One region of the Streptomyces sp. NPDC008163 genome, then DNA from elsewhere that is predicted to be linked to it. Evidence: riboswitches for the same ligand, from Rfam matches in the RefSeq annotation. Region 1 holds a riboswitch; each other region holds the start of a gene.

The links. Region 1 has a riboswitch for cyclic di-AMP ahead of ACFZAT_RS22700 (NlpC/P60 family protein). Riboswitches for the same ligand answer to the same signal wherever they lie in the genome.
Region 2: linked by a shared signal. The riboswitch ahead of ACFZAT_RS01835 (NlpC/P60 family protein) and the one ahead of ACFZAT_RS22700 (NlpC/P60 family protein) in region 1 are both predicted to bind cyclic di-AMP.
Region 3: linked by a shared signal. The riboswitch ahead of ACFZAT_RS08940 (peptidoglycan DD-metalloendopeptidase family protein) and the one ahead of ACFZAT_RS22700 (NlpC/P60 family protein) in region 1 are both predicted to bind cyclic di-AMP.

What each region holds. Positions count from the first base shown of each region.
Region 1 is NZ_JBIBHG010000010.1:153,217-160,321, reverse strand. Features, by position in the region: gene ACFZAT_RS22710 (ATP-dependent Clp protease proteolytic subunit) at 1-631, shown strand, start outside; gene ACFZAT_RS22705 (hypothetical protein) at 639-947, shown strand; cyclic di-AMP (ydaO/yuaA leader) riboswitch at 1,252-1,448, shown strand; gene ACFZAT_RS22700 (NlpC/P60 family protein) at 1,452-1,925, shown strand; gene ACFZAT_RS22695 (ATP-binding protein) at 1,936-2,367, opposite strand; gene ACFZAT_RS22690 (Scr1 family TA system antitoxin-like transcriptional regulator) at 2,573-3,433, shown strand; gene ACFZAT_RS22685 (DUF397 domain-containing protein) at 3,458-3,655, shown strand; gene ACFZAT_RS22680 (aminotransferase class I/II-fold pyridoxal phosphate-dependent enzyme) at 3,670-4,815, opposite strand; gene bioB (biotin synthase BioB) at 4,958-6,181, shown strand; gene ACFZAT_RS22670 (adenosylmethionine--8-amino-7-oxononanoate transaminase) at 6,174-7,105, shown strand, end outside.
Region 2 is NZ_JBIBHG010000001.1:363,393-370,497, reverse strand. Features, by position in the region: gene ACFZAT_RS01850 (alpha/beta fold hydrolase) at 1-839, shown strand, start outside; gene ACFZAT_RS01845 (peptidoglycan DD-metalloendopeptidase family protein) at 1,039-2,466, shown strand; gene pcrA (DNA helicase PcrA) at 2,540-4,978, opposite strand; cyclic di-AMP (ydaO/yuaA leader) riboswitch at 5,140-5,290, shown strand; gene ACFZAT_RS01835 (NlpC/P60 family protein) at 5,289-6,443, shown strand; gene ACFZAT_RS01830 (hypothetical protein) at 6,502-6,855, opposite strand.
Region 3 is NZ_JBIBHG010000003.1:207,143-214,247, forward strand. Features, by position in the region: gene ACFZAT_RS08930 (STM4011 family radical SAM protein) at 1-60, shown strand, start outside; gene ACFZAT_RS08935 (GDSL-type esterase/lipase family protein) at 80-934, opposite strand; gene ACFZAT_RS08940 (peptidoglycan DD-metalloendopeptidase family protein) at 1,118-2,041, opposite strand; cyclic di-AMP (ydaO/yuaA leader) riboswitch at 2,045-2,200, opposite strand; gene ACFZAT_RS08945 (tyrosine-protein phosphatase) at 2,618-3,430, shown strand; gene ACFZAT_RS08950 (DUF6126 family protein) at 3,454-3,630, opposite strand; gene ACFZAT_RS08955 (helix-turn-helix domain-containing protein) at 3,641-4,249, opposite strand; gene ACFZAT_RS08960 (aminotransferase class III-fold pyridoxal phosphate-dependent enzyme) at 4,328-5,725, opposite strand; gene dxs (1-deoxy-D-xylulose-5-phosphate synthase) at 5,722-7,105, opposite strand, start outside.

The DNA.
Region 1 (7,105 bases):
GTACCGTCCCGCCGCCCGTCACGTACTGCCCGAGTTCACCGAGCGCACCGCCCAGGGGTCCCGGACCCTCGACCCGTACTCCAAGCTGCTCGCCGAGCGCGTCGTCTTCCTCGGCACGACCCTGGACGAGACCGCCGCCAACGACCTGGTGGCCCAGCTGATGCATCTGGAGCACGACGCGCCGGACCGGCCCGTCTCGCTGTACATCAACTCGCCGGGCGGCTCGTTCGGCGCGATGACGACCCTGTACGACACGATGAACTTCCTCTCCTGCGAGGTGGAGACCTACTGCCTGGGCCGGGCGGGGGCCGGGGCGGCGGTGCTGCTGGCCGCGGGCGCCCCGGGCCGGCGGCACGTGCTCCCCGGCGCCAAGGTGGTCGTCAGCCAGCCCGCGCTGGACGAGCCGCTCCGGGGCCAGCCGTCCGACCTGGAGATCGAGGCGCGCGAACTGGCCCGGATGCGCGCGACGATGACCGGCATGCTGGCCCGGCACACGGGGCGCTCCGCCGAGCAGGTCACCGAGGACACCGAGCGCGACCTCGTCCTCGACGCGGAGGGGGCCCTGGCGTACGGGCTGGTGGACCACATCGTGCGGAGGCGGGTCCCGGAGCCGCCGCGCTCCGGGTGGTGAACCGGCGATGCAGCCACCGGAGTTCCCGCCGCTGCCCGCCCTGACCCGGGCCGAGTCCGCGTTCATCGACCACTATCTGCGTGTGGTCGACCAGGTGGGCCGGATCAACCCGGCGCACGGTGACGACACGTATGCGGCCCTGCGCGCCGCCCAGGCGCTCGCCTCGCACGCGGCGGCCTTACGGGACGCGCTCGCGCTGATGCACCGGCGCGGCGAAACCCGCATCCACAGCTCCACGTTGACCCGCGCACTGCGGGAGCTGGACGGCGAGCGGCGGGCGGCCCGGGTCGCCCTGCCGCCCGCCCCACCGGACTGAGACCCGCAGGTCACCGACACGCCCGAGGGGCGCGCGGGATTTCCTCGCTCGTTCGGCGTAGGCGTTCGCTCTCACGAGCGACGGGCCGATTTGCCTTTTCCTGATGCGCGTGGGGCGGATTCCTTCGCGACACCGCTGGTACGGCCGTGGCCGGGGGCGGCCGGCGGACCGCCGTACGGGTTTGCGTCCACCTGAACGGGCCATCCGCGACGGTCTTCACCGATGGCTGTTCCGGCTCGGAAATCCGGCTCCGGGTGAGTCAAGATCCGTGGGACGACAAGCCCCCGCCACCGCGGCGGGGCGGTCCGGGCGGACGCCGAGTCCTGCCGCCGCCCGGATGACTGGTCGACAGGAGTGGATCGGCAGGAGTGGAGGACCCGAGCACTACGGGACCGCCGGATCTCCGGTTGTCCCTCGGGGTGAAGCCGCCTCACGCGGCCGGGCAACTTCGCCAGCCCGAACCCGACAGGTCATCCTTCACAGGCGGCTGACGAAGGGTTGCGCATGAGTGCGCAGGTTCATGTCCCGTCTCTGCTCGCCCGGGCCACCACGGCCTCGGTCCTGACTCTGGCCGCCGTCGGCGGCACGCTGTGCGTCCCAGGAGCCGCGCCCGAGGCGCAGGCGGCCGGCCACGCGATGAAGGCCCTGAAGATCGCCGCGTCGAAGAAGGGGGCGCCCTACCGCTGGGGCGCCACCGGACCCGGCAGCTTCGACTGTTCCGGGCTGACGCTCTATTCGTTCGAGAAGGCCGGCAGAAAACTCCCCCGGACGGCCCAGCAGCAGTACAACAGGACCAGGCACATCTCGGCGTCCAAGCGCCAACGAGGTGACCTGGTCTTCTTCCATTCCGGGCGCAGCGTCTACCACGTGGGCATCTACGCCGGCAGCGGGAAGATCTGGCACTCGCCGAAGACCGGCGCCGTGGTCCGCCTGGAGAAGATCTGGACCCGGAGCGTCCTCTACGGCCGGGTCGCCTGACCCGGCCGTCTCAGGGCTGGACGGGAACCGACCACGGGAGCGCCACCCAGACGGTCTTGCCGCCGTCGGCGGTCGGCGTGACGGCCAGCCGGCCGCCGTACTCCTTGGCCAGCGAGCGGATGATCACCATGCCGCGTCCGTTGTCCTGCTGGACGGCGGCGGGCAGCCGCTGGGGCCGCCGGGGATGACTGTCCGTCACCCCGACGCGCAGTTCCTCGTCCCGCTCCAGGCGCAGATCGACGGTGAAGGTGGGTGACTGCCCGAAGGTGTGCAGGACGGCGTTGGTGGCCAGCTCCGAGATGATGAGGCGGACGGCGTCGGCCGCCTCGGCGTCCTCGGGCAGGCCCCACTCCGTCAGCACCCGGGCGACAAACCCGCGGGCCGCGGAGACCGAGACCGGCTCGCTCGGCAGGGTGACACGTGCTTCCTGATGGTCTGCCATGGCGAGCCGTCCCTTTCCCACCCGATACCGGCCCGGTGAACGGTCCGGTTGCGCTTGGCGCCAGATTGCCACCGATGCCGCCCTCCGTGGCGGCGATCCCCCAAGATATGCATATATCTGTCGCTCAAACCGGTGAACTCTCCCCACACGGGCCCCCTCCGGCGCCACACTGTCTGCTCGTCGGGCAGTGGGAGGGAGCCATCGGATGCAGCACGGCCCTGCGGTACGGCGCCGCAAGCTGGGAGAGGAGCTGCGGAGCCTGCGACACGCGTCAGGTCTCACGAGCCGCGAGGCGGCGGCGCTGCTCGGCTGGCACCAGTCGAAGGTGAGCAGGATCGAGACAGGTGTCAGCGGGGTGCGGCCGGATGACGTGAACCGGCTGCTCGACGCGTACGGCATGGACGATCCGAAGCTCCGCGAGGTCCTGGGCGCTCTCGCCGGTTCGGCGGGCGGGGGCGGCGCCGGCTGGTGGCACGCCTACCGCGGGCTCATCCCGCCCCAGTACCGCGACTTCATCAGCCTGGAGTCTCAGGCGCGCACCGCCCGCACGCTGGAGACCACGGTGGTGCCGGGCCTGTTGCAGACGGCCGATTACGCCCGCGCGGTGACCCGGGCGTCTCTGGACGGGCTGCCGTCCGGCCAGCTGGACTCACTGGTGGAGGTGCGGCTGACCCGGCAGGGGGTACTGCGGAGCGATCCGCCGCTGCGGCTGAGCGCGGTCCTGGACGAGGCGGTGCTGCGCCGGGAGGTCGGTGGCCGAAGAGTGATGCGGGAGCAGCTGCGCCATCTCGCCCGGGTGGCACAACTTCCTCATGTGCAGCTCCAGTTACTTCCGTTCTCCGTCGGCGGCTATGTCAGCCTCACCAGCCCTTTCGTTATCTTCTCTTTTCCGACTGCTTCTGATCTTGACGTGGTCGTTCTTGACCACTTGACGAGTAGCCTCTATCTGGAACGGAAAGAAGACCTTGCGGCGTACAGCTCGGCCTTCGAGACCCTTCAGACGCACGCGCTGTCGCCGGAGCACACGCTGGACCTGATCGCCGCCATCGACCGCGGCGACGGGTGACCCCCACCGCCCGGAGGAAGCGTCATGTCCGAACACCTCGCCCGGCATGCGTCGCGCTGGCGACGCAGCAGCTACAGCACGGGGATGAACAACTGCGTGGAGACCGCGCCGTCCGGGAGCGGGCGGCTGCTGGCCGTACGCGACTCGAAGGACGTGGCCAGGACGCCGCTGGAGTTCTCCACGACGGCCTGGACGTCCTTCGTCTCCGGCTTGAAACGCTGAGGCGGACCACCGCCTCAGCAGCTCTGCGGTGCGGTCCTCCGCACCGTCTCCACCGCCCGCGCGATCTGCTCGTCCGTCAGGTCCGCGCGGGCGGTCAGCCGGAGCCGCGAGATGCCGTCGGGCACGGACGGCGGGCGGAAGCAGCCCACCGCCATCCCGGCGGTCCGGCAGTCGGCCGCCCAGCGCACGGCGGCGTCGGCCGAGGGCGCCCGGACCGAGACGACCGCCGCGTCGGGCCGCACCGCCGTCAGTCCGGCCGCCGTCAGCCCCTCGTGCAGCGCGGTGGCGACCGTACGCGCCCTGAGCGCGCGCTCCGGTTCGCGGCGCAGCAGGCGGAGTCCGCCCAGGGCGGCGCCGACCGCGGCCGGGGCGAGCCCGGTGTCGAAGATGAACGTCCTGGCGGTGTTGACCAGATGGTCGATGACCCGGGCCGGTCCGAGGACCGCGCCGCCCTGGCTCCCCAGGGACTTGGAGAGGGTGAGCGTGGCGACGACGTCCGCGTCGCCCGCGAGCCCCGCCGCGTCGAGCGCGCCCCGTCCGCCCGCGCCGAGCACCCCGAGCCCGTGCGCGTCGTCCACCATCAGCGCGGCGTCCTCCGCCCGGCAGACGGCTGCCAGCGCGGCCAGCGGCGCGGCGTCGCCGTCCACGGAGAACACCGAGTCGGTGACGGCCAGCTTCCGGCCCCGGTGCCCGCGCAGCGTCTTGCGGACGGCCTCCGGGTCGGCGTGCGGGACGACGGCGGTCTCGGCCCGGGAGAGCCGGCAGCCGTCCACGATGGAGGCGTGGTTGCCCGCGTCCGACGCGATGAGGGCGCCGCGTCCGGTGAGCGCGGTGAGGGCCGCGAGGTTGGCGGCGTAACCGGAGGAGAGGACGAGCGCGGCCTCGAAGCCGCAGAACGCGGCGAGTTCGCGTTCCAGCTCGGCGTGGAGCGCGGTCGAGCCGGTGACCAGGCGGGAGCCGGTCGCTCCGCCGCCCCAGCGGCGCGCGGCGTCCGCCGCCGCGGCGGTCACCTCCGGGTGCCGGGTGAGGCCGAGGTAGTCGTTGCTCGCGAGGTCCAGCGGCTCCGCGCCGGCCTCGCGGGGACGGAGCCGGCGGACGAGCCCCGCGTCCGCGCGCCGGCGCGCCTCGTCGTCGATCCAGTCGAACGGGGTGGCGGGCATGGGCGGTCCCTTTTGTAGGCAGCTCACAGACCCTAACCGGGCTCATGCCAAGACACGGTGTGGCAATGCACACACCCCGTGTGAGCTCTGTTGTCCGGTTCCTCCTTGGCTCCGGGCGGTGCGGTGCGTCAGGATCATCGCCATGGACCTCCTGAACACGCTGGTGGACAAGGGGCTGCGGCGCGAGCTGCCGACCCGTGAAGAAGCGCTCGCCGTACTGGCGACCCCGGACGACCGACTGCTCGACGTGGTGGCCGCGGCCGGCAAGGTGCGCCGTCAGTGGTTCGGGCGGCGGGTGAAACTGAACTACCTGGTCAATCTCAAGTCCGGGCTCTGCCCCGAGGACTGCTCGTACTGTTCGCAGCGGCTCGGCTCCAAGGCCGGGATCCTCAAGTACACCTGGCTGAAGCCGGATGAGGCGTCGAAGGCGGCGGCGGCCGGGGTGGCCGGGGGTGCCAAGCGCGTCTGTCTGGTGGCCAGCGGCCGGGGCCCGACGGACCGGGACGTCGACCGGGTCTCGCAGACCATCGAGGCCATCAAGGAACAGAACGAGGGCGTCGAGGTGTGCGCCTGCCTCGGTCTGCTCTCCGAGGGCCAGGCCGACCGGCTGCGTTCGGCGGGCGCCGACGCGTACAACCACAACCTCAACACGTCCGAGGGGACGTACGGGGAGATCACGACCACCCACACCTACGCCGACCGCGTCGACACGGTGCAGCAGGCGCAGGCCGCCGGGCTCTCCGCCTGCTCGGGGCTGATCGCGGGCATGGGCGAGAGCGACGCCGACCTGGTCGACGTGGTCTTCTCGCTGCGCGAACTGGACCCGGACTCGGTGCCGGTCAACTTCCTGATCCCGTTCGAGGGGACCCCGCTCGCCAAGGAGTGGAACCTGACGCCGCAGCGGTGTCTGCGGATCCTCGCGATGGTGCGGTTCGTCTGCCCGGACGTGGAGGTGCGGCTCGCGGGCGGGCGCGAGGTCCATCTGCGCTCGATGCAGCCGCTCGCCCTGCACCTGGTCAACTCCATCTTCCTGGGCGACTACCTGACCAGTGAGGGCCAGGCCGGGCAGGCGGATCTGGACATGATCGCGGACGCCGGTTTCGAGGTGGAGGGTGCGGGTACGACGACGCTCCCCCGGCACCGCGCGGACGCGGTGGCGGGCTGCGGCTCGCACGCGGGCGGCGGTTGTGCCTCCGAGTCCGAGGGCTGCGCTTCGCACGCCGGCGGCGGCTGCGGGCCGTGCGGAGAGGGCGCGGAGGCGGAGGCCCCACCCACCGCCGAGGTGCCGGGAACGCCGGGTGCCCGTACGGATCTGGTGGCGGTCCGCCGGCGCGGCGCCGGCACCGACCTCGCTCCCAATGCCTGAGCCGCTCTCCCCCGCCGCACTCCGGGACCTGGACCGGGCGCACGTCTGGCATCCGTACGGCCCCATGCCGGGCCGGCAGGAGCCGCTGGTCGTGGAGTCCGCGTCCGGGGTCCGGCTGCGGCTCGCCGAACCCGCCCACGGACAGGACGAGTTGGTCGACGGGATGTCCTCGTGGTGGTCGGCCGTGCACGGCTACAACCACCCCGTGCTGAACGAGGCGGCGCGCGGCCAGCTGGACCGGATGAGCCATGTGATGTTCGGCGGGCTCACCCATGAGCCCGCCGTCCGGCTGGCGGCCCGGCTGGTGGAGATCACCCCGGAACCGCTGCGCCACGTCTTCCTCGCCGACTCGGGCTCCGTGTCGGTCGAGGTCGCCGTGAAGATGTGCCTCCAGTACTGGCGGTCGGCCGGGCGGCCGGCCAAGAAACGGCTGCTGACCTGGCGCGGCGGCTACCACGGGGACACCTGGCAGCCGATGTCGGTGTGCGACCCCGAGGGCGGGATGCACGAGCTGTGGTCCGGCGCCCTGCCCCGCCAGGTCTTCGCGGACGAGCCGCCCGCCGGTTACGACTCCGAGCCCGACCCCGTCTACGCGGCGCATCTGCGCGAGCTGATCGGGCGGCACGCGGACGAGCTGGCGGCCGTGATCGTGGAGCCGGTCGTCCAGGGGGCGGGCGGCATGCGCTTCCACTCCCCCGGCTGGCTGCGCGTGCTGCGCGAGGCGTGCGACGCGTACGGCGTGCTGCTCGTGTTCGACGAGATCGCGACGGGCTTCGGCCGTACGGGCAGGCTGTTCGCCGCCGAGCACGCGGGGGTCTCCCCTGACGTGATGTGCGTGGGCAAGGCGCTGACCGGTGGCTATCTGACGATGGCGGCGACGCTGTGCACGAGCGAGGTGGCGGACGGGATCTCGCGCGGCGAGGT
Region 2 (7,105 bases), on a different contig from region 1:
TCCCCGCCCCGCCGACCGCACTGCTGAGAGCGACCGCCCTGGAGCTCTTCGTGCTCGCCGGGCACGCCCTGCTGTATCCGACCGGGATCACCGGTGAACGCCACCCGGACCGCGCTCCGGCCGCCGACGAGGGCGCCGAAACCGCCGTCCGCCCGGACATCACCCCCACCGACCGGCCACCCGTCGTCTTTCTTCACGGTTTCATCGACAACCGCTCCGTCTTCGTCCTGCTGCGCCGCTCGCTGGCCCGGCACGGCTGGCACCATCTGGAATCGCTCAACTACTCCCCGCTGACCAGCGACATCCGTACGGCCGCCGAGCTGCTCGACCGCCACATCGAGGAGATCTGCGCCCGCACCGGGCACCACCGGGTGGACATCGTGGGCCACAGCCTCGGCGGCCTCATCGCCCGCTATTACGTACAGCGGCTGGCCGGTGACCACCGGGTGCGCACCCTCGTCACGCTGGGCACCCCGCACTCGGGGACCGCCGTCGCCCCGCTGGCCGGGGCGCTGCCCATCGTGCGGCAGATGCGTGCGGGCTCGGCCCCCGTCGAGGAGTTGCGGCTGCCCGCACCGGGCTGCCGGACCCGGTTCGTCAGCTTCTGGAGCGAACTCGACCGGGTGATCGTCCCCGCCGAGGCGGCCTGCGTCGACCACCCGGACCTCGACGCGGTCAACGTACGCGTCACCGGCATCGGCCACCTCGCCCTGCCGGTGCACCCGGCGGTCGCGGCGGCCGTGCGCCAGGCGCTGGACGAGGCGGAGCCCGTGCAAGAGGCCTCCGGGACCGCACACCGGACGACCTCCGGAACCACTCGCCCCACCCCCGCCGCCTAAACCGAACAAACTTCGAACATAGAGCCAAGGCTCTGTGCGGGCGCCGTCGAAACACGGCCGATTGCCCGTTTTCCCGGGCGCCCCGACGCCGTCGAAGATTGTCGATGGCGGATACCGCCGGGTACAGTCGCCGCCAGTTCTCCCGGGGTACCCCACGCCCCCGGAACCTGGTCCTGCTGCCGAGGCGAGAGAGAAGTTGGTGAACGACCAGCACCCCCACGCCGGGTATGCCGGATACGACGGCCGCTCCACAGGCAGCTTCGAGACGGGCAGCTTCGAGACGGACCCGCTCTTCGGCTCCCTCCCCGGCACCGGCGTCACCTACGACGGCGCCTATGACGCCTCGTACGACACCTCGCAGGGCTACGGCATCCCGTACACCGGCGGTGAGACCGGATACGGCGGCCCGTACGACACCACCCAGTGGGACACCGGCGCGCACCACGCCTACCAGGCCCCGCAGCACCCGCAGTACGACACCACCGCGTACGACACCGGGCAGTACGACACCACCACCGCCTGGCTCCCGGCGGACGGCTACTCCTCCGGCCAGTGGGACACCACCACCTGGACCGCCGCCGCGACCGCGTGGCCCTCGGACGACACGGGGACGTACGACACGGGCGTGTACGACGCCACCGCCTGGAACACCGGCGCCACGCCCGGGCACGAAGAGCAAAATGTGCAAAGCCCGGCCGCCTCGAACGAAGCCGAACAGGCCACCCCCTCGGAGCCGTACGAGACCTACGTGTCGTACGACGGGCACGAGTCCTACGACTACGACCCGTACGAGCCCCACCGCCGCGCCGACGACGGCGACGAGCCGGACGTATCCGCCGGGCCGCACCCCGATCTCGCCCCCGCGGAACCCCGCCGCGGCGGCCGCAGCCGCAGGCGTTCCCCCGCGAAGCGCTCCGCACTCCTCACCGTCGCCGTCCCCTCCGCCTGCGTGATGAGCGTGGCCGGGATCGCCGCCGCCTCCGTGAGCGGCATGGGCGGGGACGAGACGAAGAAGGACGCGACCACCACCATGGCCGCAGCCGACCCGGGCACGGTCAAGCCGGTCGCGGCCAACAACGAGCTGGACACCCAGCTCGCCAACCTCAGCGCCGACGCCGAGAACTTCGCGGACCGCGCCAGCCGCACCCAGGAACGCATCGACCTGAAGCAGCGGCAGGCAGCCGAGAAGAAGAAGCGCGAGGAGGAGGCCGCCCGCAAGGAGGCCCTGCGCCCCAAGTTCGTGCTGCCGGTCAAGCAGCACGGGCTGAGCGCCTACTTCGGGCAGGCGGGCGTCAACTGGATGTCCGTGCACACGGGCATCGACTTCCCCGTCCAGTACGGCACCCCGGTGATGGCGGCGACCGACGGCACGGTCCGTACGCAGTACAACACCGCCTACGGCAACATGGCCATCGTGACCATGGCCGACGGCACGGAGACCTGGTACTGCCACCTCAGCAGCACCCGTATCCGCTCGGGCCCGGTCAAGGCCGGCGATGTCATCGCGTACTCCGGGAACTCCGGGAACTCGACCGGCCCGCACATGCACTTCGAGGTGCGTCCGGGCGGCGGCGCGGCGATCGACCCGCTGCCGTGGCTGCGCAGCCACGGGGTCAACCCGACCTGAGTCGGCGAGATACGCGGAACGGCCGGAGCCTCGGGGGCTCCGGCCGTTCCGCGTATCTCAGGGCCTGCGCGTCTCAGAGCTTCTGCACCGGCGCGTACCGCAGGAGCAGCTTCTTGGGGCGGCCGTCACCGAAGTCGACCGTGGCCTTCGCCTGGTCGCCGACGCCCTCGACCGCCGTCACCGTGCCCAGGCCGAACTGGTCGTGCGTGACACGGTCGCCCGCGACCAGCGTGATCGTCGGCTTGTCCGAGGTCCGCCGGGTCGCGAAGCCGGAGGGGCCGGAGCGGGCCCGGGAGGCGGAGAGCGAGGAGGTGATCCCCGAGGTGGGGCCGGCCGGGGCGGCCATCGGGCCCTTGCGCTTCCAGTCCAGGTGCTGGTCCGGGATCTCCTCCAGGAACCGCGACGGCGGGTTGTACGAGGGCTGGCCCCAGGCGCTGCGCATGGCGGCCCGGGTCAGATACAGCCGCTCGCGGGCGCGGGTGATGCCGACGTAGGCGAGGCGGCGCTCCTCCTCCAGCTCCTTGACCTGTCCGAGGGCCCGCATGTGCGGGAAGACGCCGTCCTCCATGCCGGTCAGGAAGACGACCGGGAATTCGAGGCCCTTCGCGGTGTGCAGGGTCATCAGCGTGATGACGCCGGAGCCGTCGGTGTCCTCGTCGGGGATCTGGTCGGAGTCGGCGACGAGCGCGACCTGCTCCAGGAACTCCGCGAGCGTGCCCGCGCCCTCCTCCTCGCCCCGGTCCTGCTCGAATTCGAGGGCGACGGCGGCGAGCTCCTGAAGGTTCTCGATGCGGGTCTCGTCCTGGGGGTCGGTGGACGCCTGGAGCTCGGCGAGATAGCCGGTACGCTCCAGGACCGCTTCCAGCACGACGGCGGGACCGGCGCCGGACTCCACGATCGTGCGCAGCTCCTCCATCAGCGTGTTGAACCGCTTCACGGCGTTGGAGGAGCGGGCGGCCATGCCGTACGCCTCGTCCACCCGGCGCAGCGCCTGCGGGAAGGTGATCTTCTCGCGCAGCGAGAGCGCGTCGATCATGGCCTCGGCGCGCTCGCCGATGCCGCGCTTCGGGACGTTGAGGATGCGGCGGAGCGGGACGGTGTCCTCGGGGTTGGCGAGGACCCGCAGGTAGGCCAGGACGTCCCGGACCTCCTTGCGCTCGTAGAAGCGGACACCGCCGACGACCTTGTAGGGCAGGCCGACGCGGATGAAGATCTCCTCGAAGACACGGGACTGCGCGTTCGTCCGGTAGAAGACGGCGACGTCGCCGGCCTTCGCGTCGCCCGCGTCGGTGAGGCGGTCGATCTCCTCGGCGACGAACTGCGCCTCGTCGTGCTCGGTGTCCGCGACATAGCCCGTGATGCGGGCGCCGCTGCCGGCGTTGGTCCAGAGGTTCTTGGGGCGGCGGCTCTCGTTGCGCTCGATGACCGCGTTGGCGGCGGACAGGATCGTCTGCGTGGAGCGGTAGTTCTGCTCCAGGAGGATCGTCGTCGCGTCCGGGTAGTCCTCCTCGAACTGGAGGATGTTCCGGATGGTCGCGCCCCGGAAGGCGTAGATCGACTGGTCCGCGTCACCCACGACGCACAGCTCGGCGGGGGCGTTCTCGGGACCGGCCGGGCCGACCAGCTCGCGCACCAGCGTGTACTGGGCGTGGTTGGTGTCCTGGTACTCGTCGACAAGGACGTGCCGGAAGCGGCGGCGGTAGTGCTCGGCGACGTCCGGGAACGCCTGGAGCAGGTGGACCGTCGTCATGATGATGTCGTCGAAGTCCAGCGCGTTGGCCTCGCGCAGCCGGGCCTGGTACATCGCGTACGCCTGGGCGAGCGTCTTCTCGAACCCGTCGGCGGCCTGGCCCGCGAAGGTCTCCTCGTCGATGAGCTCGTTCTTGAGGTTGGAGACCTTGGCGGTGAAGGACTTCGGCGGGTAGCGCTTCGGGTCCAGCTCCAGGTCGCGGCAGACCAGGGCCATGAGCCGCTTGGAGTCGGCGGCGTCGTAGATCGAGAACGAGGACGTGAAGCCGAGCCGCTTGGACTCGCGGCGCAGGATACGGACGCAGGCGCTGTGGAAGGTCATGACCCACATCGCGTTGGCCCGGGGCCCGACCAGCTGCTCGACGCGCTCCTTCATCTCGCCGGCGGCCTTGTTGGTGAAGGTGATCGCCAGGATCTGGCCGGGGTGGACGCCCCGCTCGGCCAGCAGGTGGGCGATGCGGTGGGTGAGCACCCGGGTCTTGCCGGAGCCCGCCCCGGCCACGATGAGCAGGGGCGACCCGGCGTGCACGACGGCGGCGCGCTGCTCGGTGTTCAGCCCGTCGAGCAGCGCCTCGGGGTCGATGACGGGGCGGTGCGCGCCGTCGCGGTAGTACGCGTCACGGGGCGGCGGGGGCCCCTCGAACACGCCCGCGAACAGGTCCTCCGGCACCGCTTCGGGTGCGGGGTCCTCGGGGGGCGGCGGGGGCGCGTCCTCCTCCTGCTGGAGGCCGGCCAGGAAACTGTCGTCAAAGAGGCTGCTCATCGCTGTCCGAGTCTAAGGCGCCCGACTGACACCCGGCCCCGGTCCGGAAAGGTCACGGAAATGTATCGGGCATATCGCACACCAACCTTCACAGCGGCCCCATGAGTTGGCTAGCGTGCACGTTCGGACGGCCCGTACCCCCAGAGGCGACCTACGCCGAGCGTGCCGCCACGCCGAATCCGGGCCCGCCCGGAACCGGGGACCCACACGCAGTACCGGGGTGAATCGGTCCTTCCCCACCGGACCGTAGGGCAGCCTTCCGTTCCGCCCGAACCCGACAGCTAACCCGGTAGGCGGTCCACGGAAGGAGATGCCGGCCTTGGCGTCGCATCGCAAACCGCGCACCCGGATGCGCTCCACCGTCCCGGCCGTCGGGCTGACCTCGGCCGCGCTGGCCTCGGTGACCCTGCTGTCCTCCCAGAGCGCGATGGCCGCGCCCGCGCCGAAGCCGAGCATCGAGGAAGTACAGAAGAAGGTCGACGACCTGTACCGGCAGGCCGGCAACGCGACCCAGAAGTACAACCAGGCCAAGGAGGCCACGGACCGGCAGAAGTCCAGGGTCGACTCGCTCCTGGACGACGTGGCCGAGCGCACCGAGAAGGTGAACGACGCCCGCAGGACGCTGGGCAACTACGCCGCCGCCCAGTACCGCAACGGCGGCCTCGCGCCGACCGCGACCTTCTTCCTGGCCGACGACCCGCAGTCGTTCTTCGACCAGACGCACCTCATGGACCGGATGGCCGAGCGCCAGCAGCAGGCGGTCACGGAGTTCCGTACGCAGCAGGCCAAGGCGTCCGAGCAGCGGGCCGAGGCCGTGGAGAGCCTGGAGACGCTGACCGAGTCGCAGGCCTCGCTGCGCACCAGCAAGCAGAACGTCCAGACGAAGCTGACAGAGGCCCGGACGCTGCTGTCGAAGCTGACCGCCGAGGAGAAGGCGCGGCTGGCGGAGCTGGAGCGCAAGAAGGAGGCGGAGGCGAAGCGGAAGGCCGCGGAGCTGGCGAAGAAGCAGGCCGCCGCCCGTAAGGAGGCCGAGCGGAAGGCCAAGGAGGCGGGGAGCAGCGGTACGGAGACGGGCTCGGGCTCCGGTTCGGACACCGGCTCCGGGAGCAGCGCCTCCACCAAGGCGGAGAAGGTCCTCGCGTTCGCCCGCGCCCAGATCGGCAAGCCGTACGTCTGGGGGGCGACGGGCCCCGCCTCGTACGACTGCTCGGGGCTGACGCAGGCGGCCTGGAAGGCGGCGGGCGTCGACCTCCCGCGTACCACCTGGGACCAGGTGAACGTCGGGACCCGGATCGCGACGGCCGATCTGCAACCCGGTGACCTGGTCTTCTTCTACGACGACATCAGCCACGTGGGGATCTACAAGGGCGACGGGATGATGATCCACGCGCCGAAGCCCGGGGCGAACGTGCGCGAGGAGTCGATCTACTACATGCCGATCTACGGGAGTGTGCGCCCGGCCTGACCGGGGAGGGGGGCCGGTCCGAGCGGGCCGGCCCCCTCTTCCGGGGCGCGTCCGCCGCTCAGGTCCAGAGCGTGGCGATGAAGATGTTCGCCAGGGTCAGCGCGCCGACCGCCGCGAAGGCGCCCTTCTCGACCTTCTCCTCGTCCCGCTTGATGTAGACGAGCCCCAGGATCACGACCAGGAACAGCAGCTTGATCCCGATCTTGACGTTGTTCACGGGGTGGTCGTCGGCCTGGTCCAGGCCGACGAGGGCGACGCCGGTGACGAGCATGGTCAGCGCACCGTGCAGCATGCCGGGGACGAACCGGGCGGTGCCGGCCTTCATCGCCTTCATCTGGCCGAGGAAGCCGCCGAGCAGGGCAGCGATGCCGATGATGTGCAGGGCGACGACGAAATCGATGAGTACGCGCATGGTTGTGCACCCTAGAGCCCTCTCACCGGACCCCTCCGGGCAGGGTGGGGCCTACGGGCCGCTTGAATGATGAATGCACTTTTTGCCTGATTCTGTGGCCCTTTTCCCGGCCATTCAGGCTTCAAGAGCGGTCATCCGGTGACAATGCCACGCCAAGAGCGGGCAATAACCGTCATAACGACACCGTCCCGTGACCTGGGATTAGCGTCCCTTCCCGGTGGCCGTGGACCAGGAACCGTCCTCGCCGGCC
Region 3 (7,105 bases), on a different contig from region 1:
CGCGTCCCGGCGGCGCTGCCGCTGTCCCCGGTCGCCGCGACGCGGTCGCGGGGCGACTGAGGACAGCGGAGGGGGCCGGTCAGAGCGGCAGCAGGTCCGGTCGCTTCGGCTCGACGTGGTCCCCGGAGGACTCGCCGCGCAGCCGCCGCCCGATCCACGGGACCAGGTACTCGCGTGCCCAGTGGATGTCGTCGCGGCGGATCTCCAGCGTGCCGCGCGGCGGCTGCGGCGGCCACGGCTGGTCCGGGTCGGCCGGCACGTCGAGGCCGAGGACCTGGGCGGCGCGGAGCGCGACCCGGGTGTGGCCCTCGGGCGACAGGTGGAGCCGGTCGCCGTCCCAGGCGCGCCGGTCCTGCACGGAGCGCAGCGACCACAGGTCGAGGACCGGGCAGTCGTAGCGGTCGGCGATGGCCCGGACGTGGGCGGTGTAGGTGGCGATCTTGCCGCGCAGATGACGCAGCACGGGCACGCCGCGGGTGTCGAAGCCGGTGGTGACCATGACGGTGCCGACCGACCGCGTGAGGTCGGCGACCGCGCGCTCGAAGCGTTCGGCCACGTCGTCCGGGTCGGTGCCCGGCCGGATGATGTCGTTGCCGCCGGCGCAGAAGCTCACCAGATCGGGGGCGAGTTCCTTGGCGCGGGGCACCTGCTCCTCGACTATCTGGTCGAGGAGGCGTCCTCGTACGGCGAGATTGGCGTACCGGAAGTACCCGTGCGCGGAGACGGGTGTACCCAAGGCGTCCACCGGAATTCCGGGGTCCGGAAGCCGGTCCGCGAGAAGAACCGCGAGCCGGTCGGCCCAGCCGACGAACGTTCCGTCCGGGCCGGGGTCGCCGACTCCTTCGGTGAAGCTGTCGCCAATCGCCGCGTACGACCCGATGGCGCCCTGTCGGTCGACGGCGCCCTGCTGGAGGTTGTTCGAATCGTCTGCCACAACCGCATATCCTGCACCCCGGAATGTGACCTACGCGACCGTAATAAGGGGTTGACGGGTGGTGAGATAAACCACCCGGTCAGTTTTCGGTAAAGGGGGAATAAGCAGAGGGACGGCGCACCGCCGTGCGCCGTCCCTCTGTGTCGTTCGGTGACCCGGATCACCGGGCCGGTACTGCCTGGATCAGACGTAGATCCCGTGCGACGCCAGGTAGGCGATCGGGTCGATGTCCGAGCCGTACTCCGGGCCGGTGCGGACCTCGAAGTGGAGGTGCGGGCCGGTGGCGTTGCCGGTGGAGCCGGAGAGGCCGACCTGCTGGCCCGCGGTCACGGTCTGGCCCGCCGAGACGGAGAGCGAGGACATGTGGCCGTACTGGGAGTAGTGGCCGTCGGCGTGCTTGATGACGACCTGGTTGCCGTAGGCGCCGCCCCAGCCGGCGGTTACGACGGTGCCGGAGGTGATGGCCTTCACGCTGGTGCCGGTGGAGACGGGGAAGTCGATGCCGGTGTGGCTGCCGCTGGACCAGCTGGCGCCGGAGGCGCGGTAGGCGGTGGTGTGGTTGCCGGGGACCGGGTGGACATAGCCGGAGGCGTTGTCCTGGGAGGCCGGGGCCTCGGTCTTGGCCTCGGTCCGCGCCTCGGTCTTGGTGTCGACCTTCGTCTCGGCCTTGGGCGCGGTCTTCGCCTCGGTCTTCTCCGCCGTCTTGGCGGGGGCCTTGGACGGGGTGGTGGCGGCGGGGGCCGCCTTGGCGCCGAGGGTCAGCTTCATGCCCGGGAAGATCAGGCTCGGGTTCTCGCCGACGACCTCGCGGTTGTCCTGGTACAGCTTGTGCCAGCCGCCCTTGAGGTGGTGCTGGGCGGCGATCTTCGACAGGTAGTCGCCGGAGACGACGGAGTACGTGGTGGTGCCGGCGCTCTTCGCGGGCGTGGCCGGGGCGGTGTGCGCGGCGGCCGACTTCGACGTGGCCGGGGCGGACTGCTCCGCGGCGTGGGCACCGGTGGCGCCGAGCAGCGGAAGCGCGATGACGGCTCCGCCGGCGCTCGCGGCGACGACGCCGCGGGCGATGGTGCTGGACTTGGGACGGCGGTGCTTACCCGAATTGGGCATGAAGAATTTCCTCTCCGGCGCCTGCGAGGTGAGCTGTCGGGTTCGGGCTGGAGATGCCCGGCCGCGCCTGGCGCGACTTCACCCCGAGCCGTCCGGTCGTCCCGGTCGGCGGCTTACCTGGTTCCCCCGCTCCTGCCACACGGTGAGTGGATGCGAATTCCGGACGGCGGCAGGATTGGGCGTTCCATCCGGATGGCATGGAACGTAAGCGAGCCGGGACGGCGGAAACAAGCCGCGCGTTCGGCACCGGATTCCGCTCCGGAATTGCGGTGCGGAATTCCGGTCACACTCCGTGGATTACGGATCTTGGCTTTCCGCGCGGTGCGGGGACTACCCAGCCGGGGCGTCACCACACACCGTCACGGATATGATCCCGCTCACGAGCGAGTGATCATCTCCCCTACAACCGGGGCAGGTTGGTCATATCCCATCAATACGGACATGTCATGGCCCTCGTCCGCCTCGGCTCGGAGCGGACGGCCGAGATGATTGCCCCGGGAACCGATGTCGTAGGGTCGCGGTCGTGGGCCCGTCGGCGACACGCGCCGGGGCAGAGCCGAGCCTCCAGGAGTGACCGTGACGCAGCAGCTGCCGCAGACCCCGCCGGCGGAGCCCGTACTCACCGGCGTCCGCAACTTCCGCGACGTGGGCGGCCTGCCCACCACCGACGGCCGCCGGGTCCGGCACGGCCGGCTCTACCGCAGCGGACACCTGGCGCACGCCACGGCCGAGGACGCGGCCTTCCTCGGCGGGCTCGGCCTGCACACGGTCTTCGACTTCCGCAACGCGGCGGACCACAAGCTGGACGGCCTGGACATCGAGCTGCCCGGCGTCCGGAACGTGAGCATCCCGCTCAGCGACCCGGCGGACGGCGCGGAGTTCTGGCGGATGGTGCGCGACGGGAACATCGCGGAGCTCCGCTCGATCCTGGCCGACGGAAAGGGGACCCGCCGCATGGTCGCCTCGTACCGCTCGATCATCCTGGAACGCACCGGCGAGCACAGCCGGGTGCTGCACGCCCTGGCCGAGGACAGTGTGCCCGCCCTGATGCACTGCGCGGCCGGCAAGGACCGGGCCGGGCTCTCCATCGCGGTGACGCTGCTGGCGGTGGGCGTCGGACGGGAGACCATCGAGGCCGACTACCTCAAGTCGAACGACGCGCACCGCCGCTACCGCATCCGGCGCAGCGACACCTCGGCCACCGGGATGTCCCCGGAGGTACTGGAGCTGCTCAACCCGCTCTTCGGTGCCCAGCCCGACTACCTCGCCGCGGCCTTCGCCGCCATCGACGAGACCTGGGGCGGCACCGACCGCTATCTCGCCGACGGGCTGAAGCTCACGCCCGCCACCCGGGAGCGGCTGCGCGAGACGCTCCTCGACGAGGCCTGAGGCGGGGGCCGGGCCGGCTTCCGCTACTGGTTGTGCATGCCGACGGCGAAGAGCAGGTACAGGAACGCGGCGATGACGTGCCCGGCCACGAGATAGGCGAAGAGGCGGATGACGAGTCCGCGCGGCATCTTCTTCTCCTGGCTGTCGGCGCCGGGGCGCGGGGCCGGAGTGAGCGGGTCGTAATGCTCGGAATCGGACATGGCGGGCCTCTCAGAGACGGTGGACCGCGCCACCGAGGCACAGGTCGGCGGCGGGGCTCTGCAGCAGGGTGTGGACGAAGAGCAATTCGGCGCCCTCGGGTTCGGGGGCGGCGATCCGGTGCGGGGTGAGCGAGTCGAAGTGCGCGCCGTCCCCGGGCACGAGGTCGTGGACCGTCTCGCCGAGCGTCACCCGGAGGCGGCCGGTCAGGACGTACAGCCACTCCTCGCCGGGGTGGACGCGTACCAGGTCGCCCTGGGCGCCGTACGGGACGCGGACGCGCAGCGCCTGCATCGCGCGGCCGGAGCCCCCGGCCTGCTGGTACAGCCAGCCGTCGGCGGCCGGGCCCTCGAACGGGCGGCCGCGGACGATGGCGTCCCGTTCCGGGGGCGTCTCGCCGAGGAGCTCGGAGACCGTCGTACCGTAGATCCTGGCCAGCTGGAGCAGCATCGGCAGCGAAGGCTGGCGCCGGCCCGTTTCGAGCCGGGAGAGGTGGGCGGGCGAGAGCCCGGCACGCTGGGCCGCGGTCTCCAGAGTGAGACCACGGCCACGGCGCAGATCGCGCAGGCGTGGCGCGACACCGGGCAGCTCACCGGCCGCCAGGTCGTCCGGAGGGTTCATGCCTCCATTGGGCCCAAGAATTTCCCCTGAGGCAAATTTCTTGCCTCAGGGGCAAAAGCGTCCCATGGGCGAAGCGCCTCAGCGGTTGGCGACGGCCTGCTTCACCAGGGTCCGCCCGAAGTCCCACATCAGTCCCCCGCCGCTGTGCGCGTCGTCCATGACGGCGGTGAAAGCCTCCACGAAGCGGTCGACGTCCGCGTCATCGATGACCAGTGGCGGGATCAGCTTGATCACTTCGAGGTGGTCGCCGGAGACCTGCGTGAGGATGCGGTGCTTCTGGAGCAGCGGCACGACGACCATCTGCGCGAAGAGCCCCTTGCGGGCCGCCTGGAGCATGGTCCAGCGGCTGCGCAGCTTCAGCGAGGTGGGGCGGCCGAACTCGATGCCGATCATCAGCCCGCGCCCCCGCACCTCGTGCAGCAGCTCGTAGCGCCCGACGAGCGCGGACAGCCGCTCGCGCAGCAGGTCGCCGGTGCGGCGCGCGTGCGCGACGGTCTCCTCGTCCTCCATCACCGACAGCACCGCGAGCCCCGCCGCCATGGCCTGGGCGTTGGAGCCGAAGCTCGCGGAGTGGACGAGGACCCGGTCCATCGAGGAGTACACGCGCTTGAAGATCCAGTCCTTGCCGAGCGTCGCCCCGACCGGGACATAGCCGCCGGAGAGCGCCTTGGCGACGCAGACGAGGTCCGGTTCCACCCCTGCCTCGTGCTGGTACGCGTAGAAGTCGCCGGTCCTGCCGAGGCCGGTCTGCACCTCGTCGGCGATGAGGAGGGCCTTGTGCTTGTGCAGCAGCTCCTGGGCCTCGCGGAGATAGCCGGGCGGCGCCTCGTGCACCCCCTTGCCCTGGATCGGCTCCACGACCAAGGCGGCCACATCGCCCCGCTTCAGCTCCCTGCTCAGCGCCGCGAGGTCGCCGAGCGGGACGGCGGTGTCGGGCAGCAGCGGGGCGAAGCCGTCCCGGAAGCCGCCTTCGCCGTTCACCGAGAGCGCGCCCGTGGTCAGCCCGTGGAAGGCGTGGTCGCAGTACAGGACGCGCGGCCGGCCGGTGGCGTACCGGGCGAACTTGAGGGCCGTCTCGACGGCCTCGGTGCCGCTGTTGCCGAAGAACACCCGGTCCAGGTGCGGGCTGTGGCTCAGCAGCTTCTCGGCGAGCAGTCCGGGCAGCGGCTGGCAGTCGAACCGGGTCAGGTCGGCGAGCGAGGCGTCGAGGACGTCGTGCACCGCCTTGCGTACGACGGGGTGGTGCCGGCCGAGACCCATCACGCCGAATCCGGCGAGCATGTCGAGGTAGTCGTTGCCGTCCGCGTCCCAGAAGTGCGCGCCCTCGGCCCGTTCATAGACCTTGTCGAAGCCGATGGTACGCAGCATGCGCGGGAGCTGGTGGTTGAGGTGCTTGCTGTGCAGTTCGTAGCGTTCGGCGCCGCGCTCGGCGAGGAGCCGCGCCAGATCGAAGCCCTTGGGCTCGTCGTCCTTCATGCCCCGCTCTCCCTGTGCCCGTTGCCCGAGGCGTCCTGCCCCGTGCCGCCGGCCGCCTTCCGGGCGGCCGTGACGGCGCTGATCCGGCCGGCGATCTCGACCGGTGTGAGTCCGATGTCGGCCAGCACCTCGGACCGCTTGCCGTGCGCGAGGAACTGCTCGGGGATGCCGAAGGTGCGCAGCGGTACGTCGACGCCGGCGTCCCGGAGCGCCTGCCCCACCGCCGAACCGACGCCCCCCGCCCGGCTGTTGTCCTCGACCACCGCGACGAGTCCGTGCGCGGCGGCGAGCGGCGGCAGCTGCGCGTCGACCGGCTTGACCCAGCGCGGGTCCACCACGGTGCAGCGGATGCCGGCGCCCGACAGCAGTTCGGCGGTGCGCAGGCAGACGGAGGCCATCACACCGACGGCGACGAGGAGCACGTCGGCGTCCTCGTCGCGCCGCAGCACGTCCATGGAGCCGATCCGGCCGACCGCCTCGATGGTCTCCCCCACCGATTCCTTCGGGAACCGCACCAGGGTCGGCGCGTCGTCCACGGCCACCGCCTCGCGCAACTCCTCGCGCAGCCGGTCCGCGTCGCGCGGGGCGGCGATCCGCAGCCCGGGCACGACCTGGAGCACGGACATGTCCCACATGCCGTTGTGCGAGGCCCCGTCGGGCCCGGTGACGCCGGCCCGGTCCAGGAAGAAGGTGACCCCGCACCGGTGCAGGGCGACGTCCATCAGGAGCTGGTCGAACGCCCGGTTGAGGAAGGTGGCGTAGACGGCGACGACCGGGTGCAGCCCGCCCGTGGCCAGCCCCGCCGCACTGACCGCCGCGTGCTGCTCCGCGATGCCCACGTCCCAGACGCGGTCCGGGAACGCCTCGGCGAACTTCGTCAGCCCGACCGGGTCCAGCATCGCGGCGGTGAGCGCGACGACGTCCGGGCGCTCCGCCCCGATCACCGCCATCTCGTCCGCGAACACGGAGGTCCAGGACGGGCCGGCGGCGGGCAAGAGCGGGGCGCAGGTCAGGGGGTCCATCGCGCCGACGGTGTGGAAGCGGTCGGCCTCGTCCCGGAGGGCCGGGGCGTAACCGCGTCCCTTCTCGGTGATGCAGTGGACGAGGACCGGACCCCGGAAGCCCTTGGCGCGGTGCAGTGCGGCCTCGACGGCGGCGGTGTCGTGCCCGTCGACCGGGCCGATGTACTTCAGCCCCAGGTCCTCGAACATGCCCTGCGGGGCGACGAAGTCCTTGAAGCCCTTCTTGGCCCCGTGCAGGGCCCCGTGCAGCGGCTGCCCGATGACGGGGGTGCGTTCCAGGAGGCCCTTGCCCCAGGAGAGGAAGCGTTCGTAGCCGTCGGTGGTGCGCAGGGTGGCCAGGTGGCGGGCGAGCCCGCCG